3 regions of the Anoxybacillus sp. EFIL genome follow, and region 1 is predicted to be linked to each of the others. Evidence: riboswitches for the same ligand, from Rfam matches in the RefSeq annotation. Region 1 holds a riboswitch; each other region holds the start of a gene.
What was found. A riboswitch is a leader RNA that binds a small molecule or an ion and turns the genes downstream of it on or off. The one in region 1 is predicted to bind cobalamin.

Region 1 (6,632 bases):
TTTTCTGAAACCGGACTAGGCTATATCTTTGCACTAGCAGGAATATTTGCTTTCATTCTCTTAGAAATAACAATGAAATTAGAGGAAAAAATAGAAACAAATCCATATATGTCTTTAACAATTGTAGAATCAGTCAGCCTACTATTAGTAGGAGTATTAACAATAGGTTTCAAACCGTTAGGGGCAATCGCAACTTCAATATTGTTAGCAGTTGAAGATGTTAGACATCCAATCGTTATTAGTTATTTAAATAAATTTTTCCCAGATAATTACAAAAATACTCTATTTTCTTTAAATTCAGGAGTTGGTGCCCTAGGAGAAATCTTATCTGGTGTTATCTTTGGAATTATTGCAGTAAAATTTGGACTAACAACAACATTTTTGGTAGCTGCCATTTTTCTATTCCCAGCAATTATTATTTACTGGGTAGTACCTAAAATCCATGATAAAACTCCTATTACTGTAGATGAGCAAATTCGCTAACATAAAAAATAAAAAAATAGACTTAAAGAGCCTGTTCGTCAAAATAATCACGATGATTCTCATATTATCGGCATTGGCATGGATAAACAAATGAATATAACCCATGACACTAGCTCTCAACTAGCGCCATGGGTATAAACATTTATACCTTATTGTTTTGCTGATACAGTTGTACGATTTGTTCCTCCTGTTCGCTAATGATGACTTTTGGAACAGGGATCGGTTTTTTGTTTTGATCGATGGCGACCATTGTTAAAAAGCATGTGGTTGTTAAGTGATGTTCGCCTGTAAATAAATCTTCTGTTTCGACTTTGACGAATACTTTCATGGATGTGCGTCCGGTCGAGTAGACGAATGATTCGAGTTTCAAAATATCGCCTACTTTCGCGGACGAAATGAAATCAACTTTGTCGATCGAAACGGTGACGACTGCTTTTCGTGCATGGCGCATGGCGGATATTGCCGCAATTTCATCAATATACGCTAAAACCGTACCGCCAAAAATTGTGCCGAGATGGTTCGTATCAGAAGGCAATACGAGCCGTGTTTGAATCGTTTTCGACTGCTCGACGCTCACTTCCATGCTTTCATCCCTCCGTAAGCCAAGAGTCGCTTGCGATATTCGTGTGCGGCTTCCACCATCGCCTTGAGTGCATCGATAGCTTCTTTTTCTTTTCGTGTTTTTAATCCACAATCGGGATTGACCCAAAATTGTTCTGGACGAAGAACGCGAAGTGCCCGTTCGATTTGCTCACTTATTTCTTCTTTTGTCGGAATGCGCGGACTATGAATGTCATACACCCCTAAGCCAATTTCCTTTTGATACTCATATGTCTCGAATGATGAAACAAGTTCACCGTGGCTTCGCGATGATTCAATGGAGATGACATCCGCGTCAAGTTCATCAATGATATGCATCATATGTTCAAACTGGGAATAGCACATATGTGTATGAATTTGCGTTTCCTCTTTCACCGATGAAGTAGCGAGGCGAAACGCCATAACGGCATCTTCCCAATATGATGCATGTTTCTCTTTTTTGAGCGGCAATCCTTCCCGTAACGCTGGCTCATCGACTTGAATGATGCGTATGCCTTCCTTTTCTAACTGCAATACTTCCTCACGAATGGCGAGGGCGAGCTGCATCAGCACATGTTTTCGTGAAATATCGTCGCGAACGAACGACCAGTTTAAAATGGTTACAGGACCTGTCAGCATTCCTTTGACAGGTTTATTCGTCAGCGACTGAGCATACACGGTTTCTTCTACGGTCATCGGTTGTTGGTAGGCAATATGGCTGAAAATAATAGGTGGACGAACACAACGCGATCCGTATGATTGCACCCAACCGTTTGTCGTGCATGCCATCCCTTGTAATTTTTCCCCGAAAAATTCAACCATGTCTGTGCGTTCAAATTCACCGTGAACAAGTACATCAAGTTGTAGCTGCTCTTGAATCTTGATCCATTTTGCAATTTCATTCTTTATAAACGACTTGTATTGCTTGTCGTTCCATTCGCCTTTTTTCCACTTCATTCGAGCTTGGCGCACGTCGTTTGTTTGCGGGAAGCTGCCAATCGTCGTTGTCGGCAAAAGTGGAAGCTGCAAATGTGCTTGTTGTGCTTTTTTTCTTTCGTTGTAAGGTGTTCCGCTTAACGGAACGGTAGTGATGTCGTTTGTTTGTTCTTGTTGTTTGCGGAACTTAGTGAAATAAGCGTTTGTTTGTTCATCGTATTTGATTAGCTCGTCGATTGTTGCGTTTCCTTTCATATGTTCTGTAAGTATACGTATCTCATCTAATTTCTCATCAGCGAAAGATAGCGTGCTGACAAGTTCCGTTGGCAAGGCATGTTCATGTTTTGTCGTGACAGGGACGTGCAGTAAGCTGCAAGACGGTTGAATGATGAGTTGTTCAGCAACGCCTGCTAAATGATGAAGGAGCGTTGCTTTTTGTGCAAGCGAGCTTTTCCATACATTGCGACCGTCTACAATCCCAGCAACTAATATTTTATCTTTTGGAAATCCGTGTATGTTTATATGTTTTACGTTTTCGCCATCGTCATGCACGAAATCAAGCCCAATGCCTGCGACAGGTAAAGCAACGATTTCACGATAATGCGATACGCTATCAAAATATGTTTGTAAAATAAGGTTTATATTTGGTACATCGCGATGAAAAACTTCATATACATCACGAAATGCATCGACTATGTCGTTATCTATATGTTGAACGAGAATCGGTTCATCGATTTGTACGAATGACACGCCCGCTTCGCTTAGTTGTTTGAATAATTCCACATAAACTGGAACTAACTGGGCGAGATGTTTACGCCACTCATTTCGTTCGTATTGTTTAGAAAGCAAAAGAAATGTAATCGGTCCAAGCAATACAGGTTTTGTTTCAATATGGAATGTTTCTTTTATTAGTTTGTATTCTTTTAATAGCCGATTTTCTACTAATTTCGGCTTCGTTTGCCCGATTTCAGGCACGATGTAATGGTAATTTGTATTAAACCATTTCGTCATTTCAAGCGCATGTTGTCCATTTGTGCCGCGTGCCATCGCAAAATATTGTTCGAGTGCATTGTCTATTTGTTGAAATCGCTCTGGAATATACCCGAACATAAATGCTGTATCTAACACGTGATCGTATAAAGAAAAATCTCCGATTGGAATGAGGTCGATTCCTTTCTCTACTTGTTTACGAATCGAATCAAGTCGAATGTGTTCCATCGTTTCTATGAATTGCTGTTCGTTGATTTGCCCATTCCAAAAAGATTCTAACGCTTTTTTCCATTCTCTTTTCTCACCAATGCGCGGATACCCTACATTTGAACTACGGATGAACAAGTTAAGCACCTCCAGTTATTTATATCCCCAATCAAGCGAAAAAGCCCTCTTCCAAACAGAAGGAGGGCATAGCTAGCTCGTATTGAGATACATGAAGTGCCTCAAGATCATATGTCCTCACTCCTCCCTATGACGCGTAGGTCGTAAGTGCATACAACAGGCAGGTCTCCTGACTTAGCTTCATCGCTGTTTATCTCCTTCCCATTTCGCATGAAACAGTGGATTGTGATAAACAGCTCTGCATCACAGTGGCGCGACCGTGTTGGATTTTCACCAAACTTCCCTTTTAAGATTCACAGCATCTGTGAACCACCTGTTGCGTGAACTTATTATGTTGTTGTATAAAATTCAGAATAAACGAACTTTTTGTTTTTTTCAACTGAAATATTTTTTTCATGTGGATGGTTTTGAGAGATGTAACGCCGTAGTTAATGGTTATATTTTTCTTTTAAGTTAATATTGATATTTTATTAGTAAATTCATATGAAAAAGTATTGATTTTTTGTAACTATTCACCCTAATGCTAGTGTGTAAAGAAGCCCAGCACAAAAAGGGCATTCCTTATCCACGAAAATGCCCTAGGTGGAAAGAATGTGGTCCATCGTTTCGCCTATCAACAGAAGACAGAACGAGTTCCAAACATGTTTGTCGTGTTTCATGAGCGTGGACACGATGCTTCGGGTGATGCAAAACGACTGGGCGAACGCTTCTTTGTGGAATGTGCTCGAAATGTTTTCTTTGACTTTCACCATGCGAAGATCTCGCTCGGCTTGGTTGTTGTCGAATGGAACGTGGGCTTCACGCAAAAAGCGCAACGCTTCTTCCTTTCGCTTTTAAAGCCGTCGAACAAAGGCGAGCGCTTTTTTCGGAAGAGGGGGACTTCCAATTGGCATTGTGCTTTCTCCACTATTCGGTCATACACCCGCTCCTAACGTGTCGCTTCTCCTCACAAAGAGCACCGCCATGTTGCTCGATAGCCTGTTTCGCCGTTAAGAGAAACGTGGTCATGTGCCTTCCCCATGCACGCCCTTGTTCCATCAACCCTTTCAAGTCACGCAAATGATGGACATGACAAAGTGCATGGGTGGCTTCCTTGTATCTCGGGTATGTGCCAAATGCATCATCGTCCCCTTATACCGAGGAAGAATCCCGATTTCATCGGTCGCTTTCTTGCCACGTGAGGCATGAGGGGCCAGATATGTATATGTGTGGGTACAGGCCACATGAACCCATGCCTTTTTTCCATCGATGCACAGACTCGTCTCATCGACATGCAAAAGGGCCGAATCAAGCAAAGCGGCTTCGATGATGTCCACATTCGGTTGAAGGGTGTCATGCCCTCGTTGGAGCATGTTGACAAGGAGCCCTGTGCTGATGGGGTGTTGATAGAGCTCTTCTATCATTTGGCTCAAACGCTTGTAGGGGATGAGTTGAATCTCATGCCTATACACCACAAATGCAGCGAGCCGTGGACCGTATGGTACATCGTTTGTTACATAGGGCGGAAACTCCGCTGGTTGAACCCTTTGGCAATGGGGGCATGATTTCACTTCACGTTCGTGTTGGGTCACTTCGATTATCATCAGAGGGAGATCGAATACTTGACGGATGTCGATTTTCAATGATTTCACCTCATGCAAAGACGCCCTACATCCTTGGCACGTCGTCACACGATGGACGACGCGATGATGCGGATGTTCGACTGGACGAAGCGTCGTGCCACGATGTCCCTCTTGTCCACCAGGCTTTTGGCCAGATGGCTCACAAGAAGAACGTGTTGGGTGAAACCGGTCAGAAGATGGGGCAAATGGCTATTGGAGCTGTTTTTTCGTGTGTGCTTCCAACTCTTGAATGCGATCCTTGAGTTGTTCATTCTCTTTACGTAGTTGTTTGATGTCTTGACGCAAGTGCTCATTTTCTTGAATGAGTTGATGAATGAGCTGTTTTTGTTGTTGGACTTTGACGATTAAGCTTTCAACCGTAAATACAGCTTGTTGTACCGTCAACATTCGATTCACCTCCTTGTCTATCATGATTCACATCATAGACAAACAAAACAAAAACTATTCAGCTCACTTTATGATGTGGCTGAATAGTTACTATGTATGAATACTATGTAGATGATTCGCTTGCAAAAGTAACGGCACCGGGGATTACAACTTCTTTTACTTACAATGGTGGGTCGAAAGTCTCTACAATCAAGGGTGTTAACATTAACGGCGCAACAGTGATTGATTACCAATACGGATATACGGATACGGAACAAATTGCACAAGTCACCGAAAAGGGGCAGGTTAAGAAAAAGTATACGTATGCTCCAAACGGCTATCTGGAAACAGTAGAAACAAACGGTACAAAGTTGAAATATACGTATGATTCTAACGGTAATATTGTAAAGGTCGAGAATTTAACAACTGGGAAACTAAAATCAGAATATACGTATATGACAGGAAATCGGATTAAGCAAAGAAAAGATTATAACGATCAAACTGGGGCGTTAATCCGTACAACTGACTATACGTTCCATCCTAATGGAATGCTGGCGAAGGCAATCACAGTGGAAGGCACAAAGAAAACCGTTATTGATTACGGGTACAATAGTGACGACCAGCTCATCAGCATTCGCACTACGGTAGATGGCAATGTGGTCAAGAATATCATTTACGAGTACGACCAAGATGGCAACCGTCTATCCAAAACCGTTGGCCATACACACTATCATTATCATAGAGACACAAACGGTGAAATTTTCACTATTACGAAACAGATAGACGGCGGACAAGATACTACTGCAAGTTTCTACAAGGATTCAGATGGAAACCTACTGAGCTTCCGATATAAGGATGCAGTATATTATTATCAGTTTAATGTACGGGGAGACGTTATTGCGTTAACGGATGCAGCAGGGAACATTGTTGCCTCTTACGATTATGACGAGTGGGGGAACGTGATCAGCATCACCGGAAACTTAGAGGTTGCGGAAGCCAACCCATATCGATATGTTGGAAAATACGGTGTATGGTACGATCCAGATTCCGGTATGTATGTAATGGGCTGGCGCGATTACGATCCAAAGACAGGCCGTTTTATTATTCCTGACGAATACGAAGGAGAAGAAACGGAACCGACTTCCTTGAACCGTTATTTATATGCTGACGGCGACCCCATCAACAATATCGACCCCCGGATGGCCACTTGCCGAAATGGTTACAGCGCGGCTGGAAGGCGACGAAAAAATTAGCGAAGAAAGGGTATAATATTGCGATCGGCGACGATATTCGGACGTTGAAAAGTCCAAA
Region 2 (6,632 bases), on a different contig from region 1:
GTTGGACACTACAGACGAAACAGCTGACGGTCATCATCGAGCGAAGTCCGTTTCGTTTAGCGATATACGATCAGGAAGGGACGCTTCTTGTTCGCGACGTACAACCTGTATGTTTTGAAGCGAAAGGGCGCATGCGTTGTACACATGCGCTCGCTCCGACAGATGTCGTATACGGTTTAGGGGAGAAAACGGGTGTATTAAATAAGCGCGGGGCAGTATGGACGATGTGGAATACGGATGTGTATGCGCCGCACAATTTAGAAACAGATCCGCTATATCAGTCGCATCCGTATATGATGGTGTTAAAAAATGGACATGCGCACGGCATCTTTTTCGATCATACGTATAAAACGACGTTTGATTTACGCCATGAATCGTTTTATACGTTTACGTCTGATGGTGGGGCGCTTGATTATTATGTGTTTGCTGGGCCGCATCCGAAAGATGTGTTAGCGCAATATACGCATCTTGTTGGGCGGATGCCTTTGCCGCCAAAATGGGCGCTTGGGTATCATCAGTCGCGTTATAGTTACGAAACCGAACAGGAAGTGCGTGAACTCATCGATACGTTTCGGGCGAAACACATTCCGCTTGATGCAGTATATTTGGACATTCATTATATGGATGAATATCGTGTTTTTACGTTTGATCAAAAACGGTTTCCACATCCGCAATCGCTCGTTCAATATGCAAAAGAACAAGGAGTTCATATCGTTCCCATTGTTGATCCGGGCGTGAAAGTCGATGCGGAGTATGATACGTATCGTGATGGAGTGCAAAAAGATTATTTTTGTAAATATGCTGACGGAACGCTATATAAAGGAGACGTTTGGCCGGGGACGAGCGTGTTTCCAGATTTTTTAAAGAAAAAAGTGCGCAAATGGTGGGGCGAACAACATACGTTTTATACGGACATTGGCATTGAAGGCATTTGGAACGATATGAATGAGCCGTCCGTATTTAACGAGACAAAAACGATGGATGAACAAGTTGTTCATGACGGATGGAAAACACATCGTCAAGTGCATAACGTATACGGGATGATGATGACAGAGGCGACGTACCACGGATTGAAAAAGCAACTGAAAGGAAAACGTCCGTTCGTGTTGACGCGTGCAGGATTTGCCGGTATTCATCGCTACGCAGCGGTATGGACAGGCGATAATCGTAGCTTTTGGGAGCATCTTGAACTGTCGATACCGATGTGCTTAAATTTAGGGTTATCCGCAGTGGCGTTTTGCGGGGCAGATGTCGGCGGATTTGCCCATGATGCGAATGGAGAACTGCTCGTTCGATGGACGCAAGTTGGGGCATTTTTCCCATATTTCCGCAATCATTGTGCGATCGGTTTTGCACGGCAAGAACCGTGGGCGTTTGGGGAAACATATGAACAAATCATAAAACGATATATTGAATTGCGATACGAATGGTTGCCTCACTTATATTCGTTATGCTTTGAAGCGCATCAAACAGGTGTGCCAATGATGCGCCCGCTGATGATGGAATATCCGAACGATCGCGAAACGTGGAACATCTCAGATCAATTTATGGTTGGAAATGAAGTAATGGTCGCTCCGGTGATGCGTCCGTATACAGCGCATCGTATCGTGTACTTCCCAGAAGGACGTTGGGTTGATTATTGGACGAAAGAAAAGTTTGAAGGTGGTCAGCGGTATATTGTCGAAGCACCGCTTGATCGTTTGCCGATATATGTGAAAGAAGGGGCGATGATCGCTCACGCTAAAGCGAAGCTATCGACGTTCATTAAGGATGAACAGTTGACATTATATGTGTATACAATGAAGGAAGGGACATCGACATATACGCTTTATGATGATGACGGTACGACGTTTGCATATGAAAAAGGAGAGTATGTACACATGCATATTCGTGCGACGTTTTTGGATGATACCGTTTATTTCGAAGTAGAAACAGAAGGGGCGTACGAACCAACTTGGCAGTTGCGTGTCGTGTTCGTTGGAGACGTACCGTCAACGGTCGTTGTCAACGGTGAACAACGGGCGATAGAGGAAGCGTCAATTGTTTTGTAAGAGATGGGGGATTTTTATGACAGTAACGATTAAAGATGTAGCGAAGCGAGCGAATGTGGCGCCATCGACCGTTTCCCGCGTCATCGCAGATAGCCCGCGCATTAGCGAAAAAACGAAGAAAAAAGTGCGCGAGGCAATGAAAGAGCTTGGCTATCATCCGAATTTCATCGCGCGCAGTTTGGCGAATAAGTCGACGCAAGTGATCGGGCTCGTCATGCCGAGCTCAGCTGATAAAGCGTTTCAAAACCCGTTTTTCCCAGAAGTTATTCGCGGCATTAGTAAAGCGGTGCATGATCGGCAATATGCGTTGCAGTTATCGACAGGGGAAACGGAAGCGGAAATTTACGACGGGGTCGTGCATATGGTGCAAGGAAAGCGCGTCGATGGTGTCATTTTGCTGTATTCGCGTGCGAACGATAAAATTATGGCGTATTTACAGAAAGAAGATGTGCCGTTTGTTGTCATTGGAAAACCGCATAAAAAAGCAGAGGAGATTACGCACGTTGATAACGATAACGTTCGGGCGGCGCGTGAGGCGACAGAATATTTAATTGAACTCGGTCATGAGCGCATCGCGTTTGTCGGTGGAAACGTCAATCTCATTGTAACGATGGATCGTTTGCGCGGTTATGAAAAAGCGTTAAAATCTGCAGGTCTTGTATATCGTAAAGATTACATTGTGCATGAAGAATTTTTAAAAGAAGGCGGACAAGAGGCGATGAAAGAGTTGCTTTCACTTGCTGAACCGCCAACTGCGCTCGTTGTCGCCGACGATTTAATGGCTCTTGGGGTATTAAATACGCTTGCTGAAATGGGATTAAGCGTGCCGGGAGATGTATCGATCGTCAGTTTTAACAACGTACTTTTATCGGAAATTTCTCGTCCACCGCTTACATCGGTAGACATTAACATTTTCCAACTTGGCTTTGAAGCAGCAAGAAATTTAATTCAACAAATCGAAAACCCAAATGAGCCGATTAAGCGAATCATTATTCCACATACGATCGTGAAACGATTTTCGTGCGATTACTACAAAGCGCCTCCTCGATAGGGAGGCTCTTTTTTGTAAACAGGATAGGCAAGAAGAAAAAAATGGTGTATCATATGATTAACACCATGTTCTTTGAAAACGTATATATGATGAGCAAGTACGGTGCATACGTTTGTATGCTTAAAAGGGAAGAACGGTGCAAAGCCGTCGCGGTACCCGCCACTGTGATGGGGAGTTTCGCTGCAACGTGCCACTGATTTTTTGGGAAGGCGCAGCGAAATGATGAACCTAAGCCAGGAGACCTGCCTGCTTGCGATACGTCGGCTGCCTACGGGAATATAGGGAGACGTGCGGGAACGATGGACGTTATATATGCTTAGTGGCGTATGCTCTATTTTTTGAATCTTTCGTTTTTTCTGCACCTCTGCCTAGAGGTGCTTTTTATTTTGAAAAAAAGGAGCGACGATATATGGCAACGTGGAATTTGCAAGGAACGAAACATCATGTACTTATTTGCAATGGAGCAAGCTGCATGCGAAAACGGGGAGAAGAGGTGACGCAAGCCATTCGTGATGAAATTGATCAACTTCAACTACATGCTTACGTGCATACGACGCGGACGAGGTGCAACGGTCGCTGTGAAGATGCATGTGTGGTCATCGTGTATCCAGAAGGTGTTTGGTATCGTACGATCGATGAACAAGTTGCGCGGGACATTGTCCGAAAACATGTACGTGATGGTGAAGTATTGCATGAATATGTGACGTACACATATGATGAAGGTTTTGTTATGCCTGAATATAGCGTGGCGACAAGGGGGAAGGAGAAGTGAAGAAATCGTTGTTTTTGTTCGTTAGCGTGTGCCTTACTGTCTATATTTTATTTGCACTCTCGCCTTCTGTATATGCGATGCACATTATGGAAGGGTTTTTACCTTGGCAATGGGCTCTCGTTTGGTGGTTGCTATTTTTACCGTTTTTCTTTATTGGTTTGCGTACAATGACGCGCCTCATGAAACAAAAGCCAGAGGCGAAACTACTTCTTGCGCTTGCGACGGCGTTTACATTTGTTCTCTCAGCATTAAAAATTCCATCGGTGACGGGAAGTAGCTCGCATCCGACAGGGACAGGATTTGGGGCGCTTTTATTTGGCCCGTTTATGATGACGGTCATTGGTACAGCAGTATTATTGTTTCAAGCGCTTTTGCTTGCGCATGGTGGCTTGACGACGCTTGGGGCGAATGCATTTTCGATGGCGGTTGTTGGCCCGTTTGTTGCGTACGGCTTGTTCGTTCTATGTAAAAAGTGTGGAATATCGTTGCGTATGTCTGTCTTTTTAGCGGCGATGATGGCTAATTTGGCGACATACGTTATGACGTCGTTTCAACTCGCTCTAGCATTTCCAGATGTAACGAGCGGCGTATGGGGCGCATTTTTGAAATTCGCTTCCATTTTTGCGGTGACACAATTACCACTTGCGATTACGGAAGGACTTCTTACCGTCGTCGTATGGAACTTTTTGCATACGTACTCGAAGCGAGAGTTAGATTTGTTAGAGGAGAGGGGAGTGTTTTTTAAATGAATCGTCTATTGTTGTTCATTGCCGCATTGTTGATCGTGTTGCCGCTATTTATTGTGAAAAATACGGAGTTTGCTGGGGCTGATACGCTTGCGGAAAAAATGATTCAACAAATCTCTCCACAATATGAACCGTGGTTTGATGTTTTATTTGAGCCGCCGGGCGGTGAGGTAGAGACGTTGCTGTTTTCGGTACAAGCAGCGCTTGGTGCTGGAGTGATTGGATATATTATCGGACTGTATAAAGGGCGAAAGCGAAATGGTTAGTTGGCTTGATGAATGGGCTTATCGAAACAAGCTTGCTAAATTAAATGTCACATTTAAATTGACGCTTACGTGTATGTTGCTCATATGGGCATTATGTGGAACGAATGTCGTTCGCTGTATTATTATCGTTTGGCTATTCGTCTGGCTTCTTTATCATGCGCGCTTACCTTGGCGTGTTTGTGTTCGCTTTTTTATCATCATGGGGCTCATCATTATCGGAAGCTGTGTTCCCCTTCTTTTTACAGTTGATCGTACGATTCATTTTGTCAGTGAAAATATGGCGCAAGCGGCGACGATTTGCTTGCGAGCATTGGCAAGTTCGTTTACTCTCTTTTTTCTCGCGATCACAACGCCATTTTTTCGTATTGCTCATGCATTAAGTAAATGGCACGTTCCTAAAGCATTTATTGAGCTATTGTTGTTGACGTATCGCTTCATTTTCGTGTTAGAAAAAGCAGCGATGCATTTGTTTATGACGGTGCGAACAAAAAATGGTGAACGAAGCTGGCACCTCGCTTCACTTGCTGTTGCACAACTGTTTCGCCAAACGATGCGCGAATATGAAGCAACGATCATTGCACAAGAGGCGAGGAACGTATCATTTGTTTTTCCGATCTGTGCGGACGAACAATTGCCGCGAAAATATGTGATCGAAACATGTGTGTGGCTCGTTGTTTTACTTATGATGGAGGGCTTATATGTTAACGTTTCATGATGTTCATTATACGTACCAAAACGGCGCATATGTGCTAAAAGGTGTATCGCTTACGATTGAGCGTGGGAAAAAATATGCGTTAATTGGGAAAAATGGTTGTGGAAAAACGACATGGCTCCTTCATGCAAACGGCATTTACCGTCCGACGAGAGGAGACGTGTATTGGGAAGGAAAAAAGGTAGAAGATCGGCGGTTAAGGCGCGAGTTACGACAACATGTCGGCGTCGTTTTTCAAAACCCAGAACACCAATTTTTAGCTCCGACCATTGAAGAAGAACTGGCGATTAGTTTGGAATCAAATCGTGAGCGGATGGATGAAGTGATGGAGCAGTTTTCACTTCATCGATGGAGAGATATACCGATTCACCACTTAAGTCTTGGACAAAAAAAATGGTTATCGCTTGCGGTAGCTATGGCTCCGCAACCTCGCTTACTTATTGTCGATGAGCCTTCTGCTTATTTAGACGGTTTGCAAAGCGAGCGCTTAATCAGTAAATTAAATGAGTTGCACGAAGCAGGTACGACGCTTGTCGTTATTACACATGATCTCGATTTTGTTTGGCAGTGGGCGGACGAAGTGTTTGTCATGCATGACGGGCGCATCGTTTTGCACGGAACACCCGCCTTTGTATTTACGCAAACGAATATATTTCGTGAACTTCATTTCCCATTACCGCTTCTTTTACGCATATGGGAGTATGAGAAGAAAACGTATACTGAACAACAATTCGCGCAATGGATTGAACGATGGAAAAAGGGGTGAAAATGTATGGCAGGAAAACTGTTTGTTGTTGGCTTTGGACCGGGAAGTGTGGATCATATGACGAAACGGGCACGTGAGGCGATAGCGGAAAGCGATGTCATCGTCGGCTATAAAACGTATGTTGATTTAGTGAAGGATCTCATTCATGGAAAAGAAGTCATTTGTACCGGAATGACGGAAGAAGTAGGAAGAGCCCAAGAGGCGATCAAGCAAGCGGAGCGCGGCAAAAAGGTAGCTGTCATTTCAAGCGGAGATGCTGGACTTTATG
Region 3 (6,632 bases), on a different contig from region 1:
CCGTTTCTAACTGAGACTTTAATATTCGTTTCATAATTTCGATAGCAGGAACACGCTCTTTACTTAACGCTGGATGATTCACACACTCCTCATATTTTTCACGGAACGAACCAGCTCCGCGTTCTTCATCATAAAAGTCTTCCAATCCTAATGGGTTTCCATTTTTATCTTTCCATCCCATTACTTTTTTCACTTCATGTGGGTCAAATAAATACCAATCGCCACGCTTTTCGACTTGTTCCATAAATAAGTCAGGAATGCATACGCCGTAAAATAAATCATGAGCTTTTGTTCGTTCATCGCCGTTGTTTAGCTTCGCGTCTAAAAACGAGAAAATGTCTTTATGCCAAACGTCTAAATATACCGCGATGCTTCCTTGTCGCGTACCGAGTTGGTCAACCGATACAGCGGTATTGTTTAATTGGCGCATCCAAGGAATGACGCCAGAGGAGACGCCTTTAAATCCTTTAATATCGGAATTGCGCGCACGAATTTTTCCTAAATATACGCCAATTCCTCCCCCGCCTTTTGATAGACGAGCGACATCTGTATTCGACTCATAAATGCCAATTAAACTATCGTCTACTGTATCAATAAAACAACTCGACAATTGACCATATGACTTCCCAGCGTTTGCGTAAGTTGGCGTAGCGACGGTCATATATTGATTAGATAACGCCCAATACGCTTCTTTCGCTAGTGCCATTCGTTTTGTCGGATGTTCATATGCCATTAATGTTAAAGCAATCGTTAAAAAGCGCTCTTGCGGCAGTTCGTAAATTTCGCCGCTATACCCTTTCGCTAAATAGCGGTCAACGAGCGTTTTTAACCCGATGTATGTAAATAGCTCGTCTTTTTTCACATCAATCCATGTGCCCGCTTCTTGGAGCTCTTTTTTCGTATATCGTTCCAGTAAAAACGAGTCGTAAATGCCGAGATCGACAAGCATTGTTTGCAATTCATAAAAGTAGCGATATGTGTCGGATACATCATAGCCGCGATTTTTAGCTGCTTCGTCGTATAGCTGTTGCAAATAAAGACGAGCTGCAACAAACGTCCAATCCGGCTGTTCTACTGTGATTTCATCAAGCGCATTTAAAATGAGTTTATTCATCATATCGTTGTATCGCTGCGTATGGGCAAGTGCTCGGACAGTACGTTCGATGTATCGCTCGCTCGCTAAGTGCGGAAAGTCTTTGAAAATAGGAAACAATAATGTGCGGATTGTTTCTTCATTTACTTCTGTTTGTTGTTTTATGTACACCATATAACATCCCTTCCCCTAAAAAAATAAAAACATCCGCTCTCGTTGAGCGGATGAAACGATGGAAAAAGGCATGCTTTCACCATCGTTTCATCTTCTCAATCCCCGAAGAATATGAAACGATACAAGGAAGGCAGGTCTCCTGACTCGCGCTTCTTCCTACTTTGGATTCCTTCCCATATATGCGCCTGAAAAGCTGACATATACAGTGGTGTTGTTTCCATTTCGTCTGCGCACACAGTTGCGGGGACAGCTCTGGATTCGCACCAGATTCCCTATTAAGTCCGTTCGGACACCTTCACTTGTCGGTTTCAATATATAGTTGTTGTTTTGTTTATTCATCACAATATGTTGTATAAAAAAGGTTTACGTTTAAAACTATAACGAAAAATTTCAACATTTGCAATCATTATTTTTCATCATTTGCTAAATAGCGCCGGTCTTTCATAAACAGCCGCCAAAAATAAATGAAACCTGGAAATAAAATTGCAAAGCCAACGATATACGTCACAAAAAGAGCACGAAACGTATTCGGATGCGTAAATCCGGATTCGATTGTCACATTCGGATAAATCATATACGGTAAATGAGCTTTTCCGTATGCGTAACTTGCACAAAAATATTGCAAGACGATGGCTACAACCGCAAGGCGTGGCATTCCGCGTCCGTTTTTCTTTTTCCATGATGGGAGAAAAAGCGCCCCACCAGCTAAAAGAAATAACATGACAGAAGCGGCAAGCCACGGCCAACGTGCAATCATTCCGTCATATAGCCAACGCGCTTCATTTCGCATCGTGACCATAATGAGAATAGAGGAGAGCAAAGCGAACGGACCGATGATGAGCGCATCGCGGCGATAAATCGTATACGCTTCGATTTCATTTGCTTCGTTTGAGTAGTCTGCTAATAAAAGCGACGAAAGAAAGAGTGTACTTGTAATCGCAAAGGCGATAAATGCATATTCATGTGGGCTTGTAAATAGGCGATCGAGCCGAAGACGACTGACACCATTCATTGTTTCAACAAAAGACCCATGTGTAATTGGCAACACGCTAATTAAAAACGCTGGAATAAGCAAACCGCTTATGCCAGAAATGTAAACGAGCACTTTTTCATATTTAGGAGCAACGTGCGAAAAGACGAGGAACGCACTACGTACAGTAAGCAAAAGTAAAATAATGCTTCCCGGGATAAGTAAAATGGTTCCAAGCATAAACGTTGCTCCAGGAAAAAAGCTGACGAGCGCCACGACGATGGCAACGATAAAGACGTTCGTCACTTCCCATGTCGGCGACAAATATCGGTTTGCGATTTTCGTTGCTTTCGTTTGTGGACGATTGATATATACCATTGACCAAAACCCTGCTCCAAAGTCCATTGTCGCCATGACCGCGTAAATAAAAATAAATCCCCATAAAATTGAAATGGCAATTAATTCATCTGTCATCATCTTGCTCCTTTCTACATGTGCGTAGATAAGTGTTGTTCAATCGGATGGCGGCGGAAATACGAGCGCAAGACGAGCACGACCGCGATGAGTAAAAATACGTAAATGGACGTAAACAGAAGAAAAAGCGTTCCTAAATTTGTTGATTGTGTTACAGCTTCTGCCGTTGTCATCATGCGATAAATGACCCAAGGCTGTCTCCCTGTGCAAGCAAAAATCCAGCCAAATTCAATGCCGAGAAGAGCGAGCGGTCCAGCAGCAACAACTGTCCACATAAACCAGTTCGGAAATATGTGTTGTTTTCTTATGCGATGCCAAACGAATCCGACAATCGAAAGAAGGAGAAGAAACATGCCAATTCCGACCATTGCATTAAAAAGTGTATGGACAAACAACGGTGGCCACCATTCTTCTGGAAAATCATTTAACCCGACAACGACGGTATCGAAACGATTGCCTGCTAAAAAGCTAAGCAACCATGGAATTTCAATTCCCCATTTGACTGTTTGTGTTTCGCGATCTGTAAAACCGCCGATGACGAGCGGGGCGTGCGACTGTGTTTCAAACAATCCTTCAGCAGCAGCTAATTTTTCTGGTTGATATTCATGAAGAAGTTGAGCCGATTCGTGCCCGTTTATGGCTGTTAGTAAAGAAAATACGCCGCCAACTGTTAAACCGAGCATGAGCGCTTTTTTATGAAAAAGTTGGATGCGTTCATGGTGTCTATTTTTCAACATGTGATATGCTGCGATTGAAGCGATCGTAAACGCACCTGTCATATACGCTGACAAAACGACGTGTGTTGCTGTGACGGCAAAGCTTGGATTAAAAAATGCTTCCCACGGATTAACGTCAACAATTTGCCCATTTTCGATACGAAAGCCTGTCGGTGTTCCTTCAAAAGCGTGAACGTTCGTAATTAAAATGGCAGAAGCGGCTGCTCCGATGGCAACAAGCGTCAAGCTGATGATGCGCATCGTTGGGGAAATGCGGTCAGCTGCGTATACGTAAATAGATAAAAATAACGCTTCGACGAAAAACGCATAAATCTCGATTTGAAACGGCAGCGCCATCACTTTACCGACCACTTCCATAAAGCCTGGCCATAAAAGTGAAAGTTGTACTCCTGCGATAGTACCAGACGGAATCGCTACGCCAAGCAAAATAGCGAGCGCTTTTGTCCAACGATTTGCCATAAGGGCATAGTCATTGTCTTTCGTTTTTTGATATAGTAGCTCGGCCAATAAAATCATAAGCGGGATACCGACCCCAAGCGTCGCAAAAATAATATGAAACGCCATCGTTGTGCCAAATAACGTTCTTGCTGTTAATACGTGATCCATACCGAAATGTTCATCCCTTTCCATACATTGTCGTTTCATAGTTTGATTTGAAAAGGGAAAAAATATGCAAAAAAATAAGCGACCGTAACGATCGCTTATTGTAATGCTTTTTTTAATGCGGATATATTGTCATTCATGATCGCAAAGTAATCTTTGTTGTTTGCGATATCATCGTTTGTGCGCGCCTCTAAGTTGTGAAGGATGAGTACATCCGCTCCAATTTCATTTTTTACGACTTCAGCAATTTTTGATGTAACATTTTGTTCAAAAAAGATATACTGTATGTCGTGCTCTTTTGCTTTTTTAATGATAGAAGTAAGCTGTTTTTGTGACGGCTCATTTGTCGGTGATAGTCCAGTCACGCTTATTTGTTTTAAGCCGTATCGTTTCTCCCAATAGCCATATGCGGCATGAGCAACAAGAATATCTTTTCTTTTCGCCTCTTTCATCAATTGTTGAAATTGTTGATCGAGTTGTTCAAGCTGCTGTTTTAACGAAGTGAAGTTTTGTTCAAAATCGTCTTTCGCTTCAGGTTTAAGTTCTGTTAACGTTTGTTTAATCGTTTCGGCCATTTGAATGGAATAAATCGGATCTAACCAGACGTGTGGATCGATATCTCCGTGAACATGTTCATCTTCATGGGCATGTTCATCTTCATGGGCATGTTCATCTTCATGGGCATGTTCGTCTTCATGGGCATGTTCGTCTTCATGATTATGATTGGATGGAAGCAATTGTATGTTTTCCGTTGCTTGTACGAACTTCACACGCTCATTTTCTAGCGTTTTGCTCATACGATCGACAAATCCTTCCATTCCTTGACCGATGTAAATGAGAGCGTGCGCATCAGCAATTTGTTGCATCGTTTTTGCTGTTGGCTCATATGTGTGTGCATCGACGCCAGGAGGGTATACACTTTCGACACGAACGTGCTCGCCACCAATTTTTTCGGTAAAGTCTTGAAGTGGGTACACCGTTGTATAAATGATAAGTTGATCGTCTGTTTCTTTGCTAGTTGATGGAGTTGCATTGTCCTTTTGATTGCAACCAAATAATGTGAGTGTGCTTGCGAGTATAATAGTTAACATTGCACGTAATTTCATATTTTTTCCTCCTCTCAAAAAAGAAGGATGTTTATGAAAACATCCTTTTTCTCCTAGCTTATTATATCGTAATCGTTACGATTTGAAAATTATAATGCACTTGTAAATGGTGGAAGCGGATCAACAAAAGTAGACCAATCTTGTTTCATTTCTTCGTCTGTTAATAAACATGCATCAAGAGAAGAAGCAATCGTTTGTTCATCCATATCAATGCCGATCAATACGAGCTCTGTCATGCGATCGCCGTACGTATCGTCCCATTTTGCACGCAACTCTGGTTCTTCTTGCAAAATTTGTTCCCGTTCATGTGGAGGATATGTTGCAATCCATTCCCCAGCCCCTTGAATCATAATGGACGGTCCAGCTTGTGAAAGAAGTCCGCACATATTGTTGCGGGAAGCGAGCCAGAAAAAGCCTTTGGCGCGAACGATTTCAACTGGCCATTGTTCGAGCCAATGCATAAGCCGTTCTGGATGAAATGGGCGACGGCGGCGATATACGAAAGAAGAAATGCCGTATTCCTCTGTTTCTGGTGTATGCTCTTCATTTAGTTCTTTGATCCATCCGGCCGATTGGCTTGCTTTTTCGAAGTCAAATAAACGAGTGTTTAAAATGTCATGAAGCGCCACTTTTCCGTATGTTGTTCGAATGATTTTTGCTTCTGGGTTTAATTTACGAAGGAGCGCTTCTAATTCGTCTGCATCTTCTTCAGAAATGCAGTCGATTTTATTTAAAATAAGCACATTTGCAAATTCAATTTGATCAATTAGTAAATCGACAACTTCACGCGTATCTGTTTCATCGACTGCTTGTTTACGATCTAATAACGTTTCACCGGAGGCAAAATCATGCCAAAAACGATTGGCATCTACAACGGTGACCATCGTATCTAACCGACATGTTGACGTTAAATCAATGCCAAATTCCTCATCGATATACGTAAATGTTTGAGCGACAGGAATCGGTTCGCTAATGCCGGATGACTCGATGACAATGTAATCAATGTTTCCAGCCTCAACGAGTTTTTGAACTTCTTTCATTAAATCTTCTCGCAACGTACAACAAATACAGCCGTTTTGAATTTGTACAAGCTTTTCTTCTGTACGTGAAAATCCACCTTGTTTAATGAGCTCAGCATCGATATTCACCTCGCTCATGTCGTTGACGATAACAGCAATTTTTAATCCTTCACGATTGTTTAAAATATGATTAAGCAATGTCGTTTTTCCTGAACCTAAATATCCGCTTAATACGGTAACAGGTACTTTCATATAGGTTTCTCCTTTCCCAAAACGTAATTATTACGATTTACAACGTTTATCATATCGAAAAAAAAGAGAAAGAACAACTATTTTTGCTCTTTCTCTGGAACAGGATCAAATCCACCGGGGTGAAACGGATGACATTTTAAAATGCGTTTTATTGTTAAATATCCGCCTTTGAGCGCGCCAAAACGGCGAATAGCTTCGAATCCG

Region 2: linked by a shared signal. The riboswitch ahead of ES017_RS02740 ((2Fe-2S) ferredoxin domain-containing protein) and the one ahead of metE (5-methyltetrahydropteroyltriglutamate--homocysteine S-methyltransferase) in region 1 are both predicted to bind cobalamin.
Region 3: linked by a shared signal. The riboswitch ahead of ES017_RS03220 (ribonucleoside-diphosphate reductase subunit alpha) and the one ahead of metE (5-methyltetrahydropteroyltriglutamate--homocysteine S-methyltransferase) in region 1 are both predicted to bind cobalamin.

What each region holds. Positions count from the first base shown of each region.
Region 1 is NZ_SDLH01000011.1:562-7,193, forward strand. Features, by position in the region: gene ES017_RS13555 (MFS transporter) at 1-483, shown strand, start outside; gene ES017_RS13560 (acyl-CoA thioesterase) at 626-1,066, opposite strand; gene metE (5-methyltetrahydropteroyltriglutamate--homocysteine S-methyltransferase) at 1,057-3,333, opposite strand; cobalamin riboswitch at 3,476-3,665, opposite strand; partial or broken gene tnpC (IS66 family transposase) at 3,912-5,342, opposite strand; gene ES017_RS13575 (RHS repeat-associated core domain-containing protein) at 5,435-6,574, shown strand; gene ES017_RS13580 (hypothetical protein) at 6,529-6,632, shown strand, end outside.
Region 2 is NZ_SDLH01000001.1:530,694-537,325, reverse strand. Features, by position in the region: gene ES017_RS02750 (glycoside hydrolase family 31 protein) at 1-2,051, shown strand, start outside; gene ES017_RS02745 (LacI family DNA-binding transcriptional regulator) at 2,068-3,102, shown strand; cobalamin riboswitch at 3,185-3,366, shown strand; gene ES017_RS02740 ((2Fe-2S) ferredoxin domain-containing protein) at 3,512-3,874, shown strand; gene ES017_RS02735 (energy-coupling factor ABC transporter permease) at 3,871-4,623, shown strand; gene ES017_RS02730 (energy-coupling factor ABC transporter substrate-binding protein) at 4,620-4,886, shown strand; gene ES017_RS02725 (CbiQ family ECF transporter T component) at 4,879-5,601, shown strand; gene ES017_RS02720 (energy-coupling factor ABC transporter ATP-binding protein) at 5,585-6,364, shown strand; gene cobJ (precorrin-3B C(17)-methyltransferase) at 6,371-6,632, shown strand, end outside.
Region 3 is NZ_SDLH01000002.1:26,547-33,178, forward strand. Features, by position in the region: gene ES017_RS03220 (ribonucleoside-diphosphate reductase subunit alpha) at 1-1,267, opposite strand, end outside; cobalamin riboswitch at 1,379-1,579, opposite strand; gene ES017_RS03225 (cytochrome d ubiquinol oxidase subunit II) at 1,674-2,711, opposite strand; gene ES017_RS03230 (cytochrome ubiquinol oxidase subunit I) at 2,726-4,054, opposite strand; gene ES017_RS03235 (metal ABC transporter substrate-binding protein) at 4,150-5,157, opposite strand; gene ES017_RS03240 (GTP-binding protein) at 5,247-6,428, opposite strand; gene yidD (membrane protein insertion efficiency factor YidD) at 6,506-6,632, opposite strand, start outside.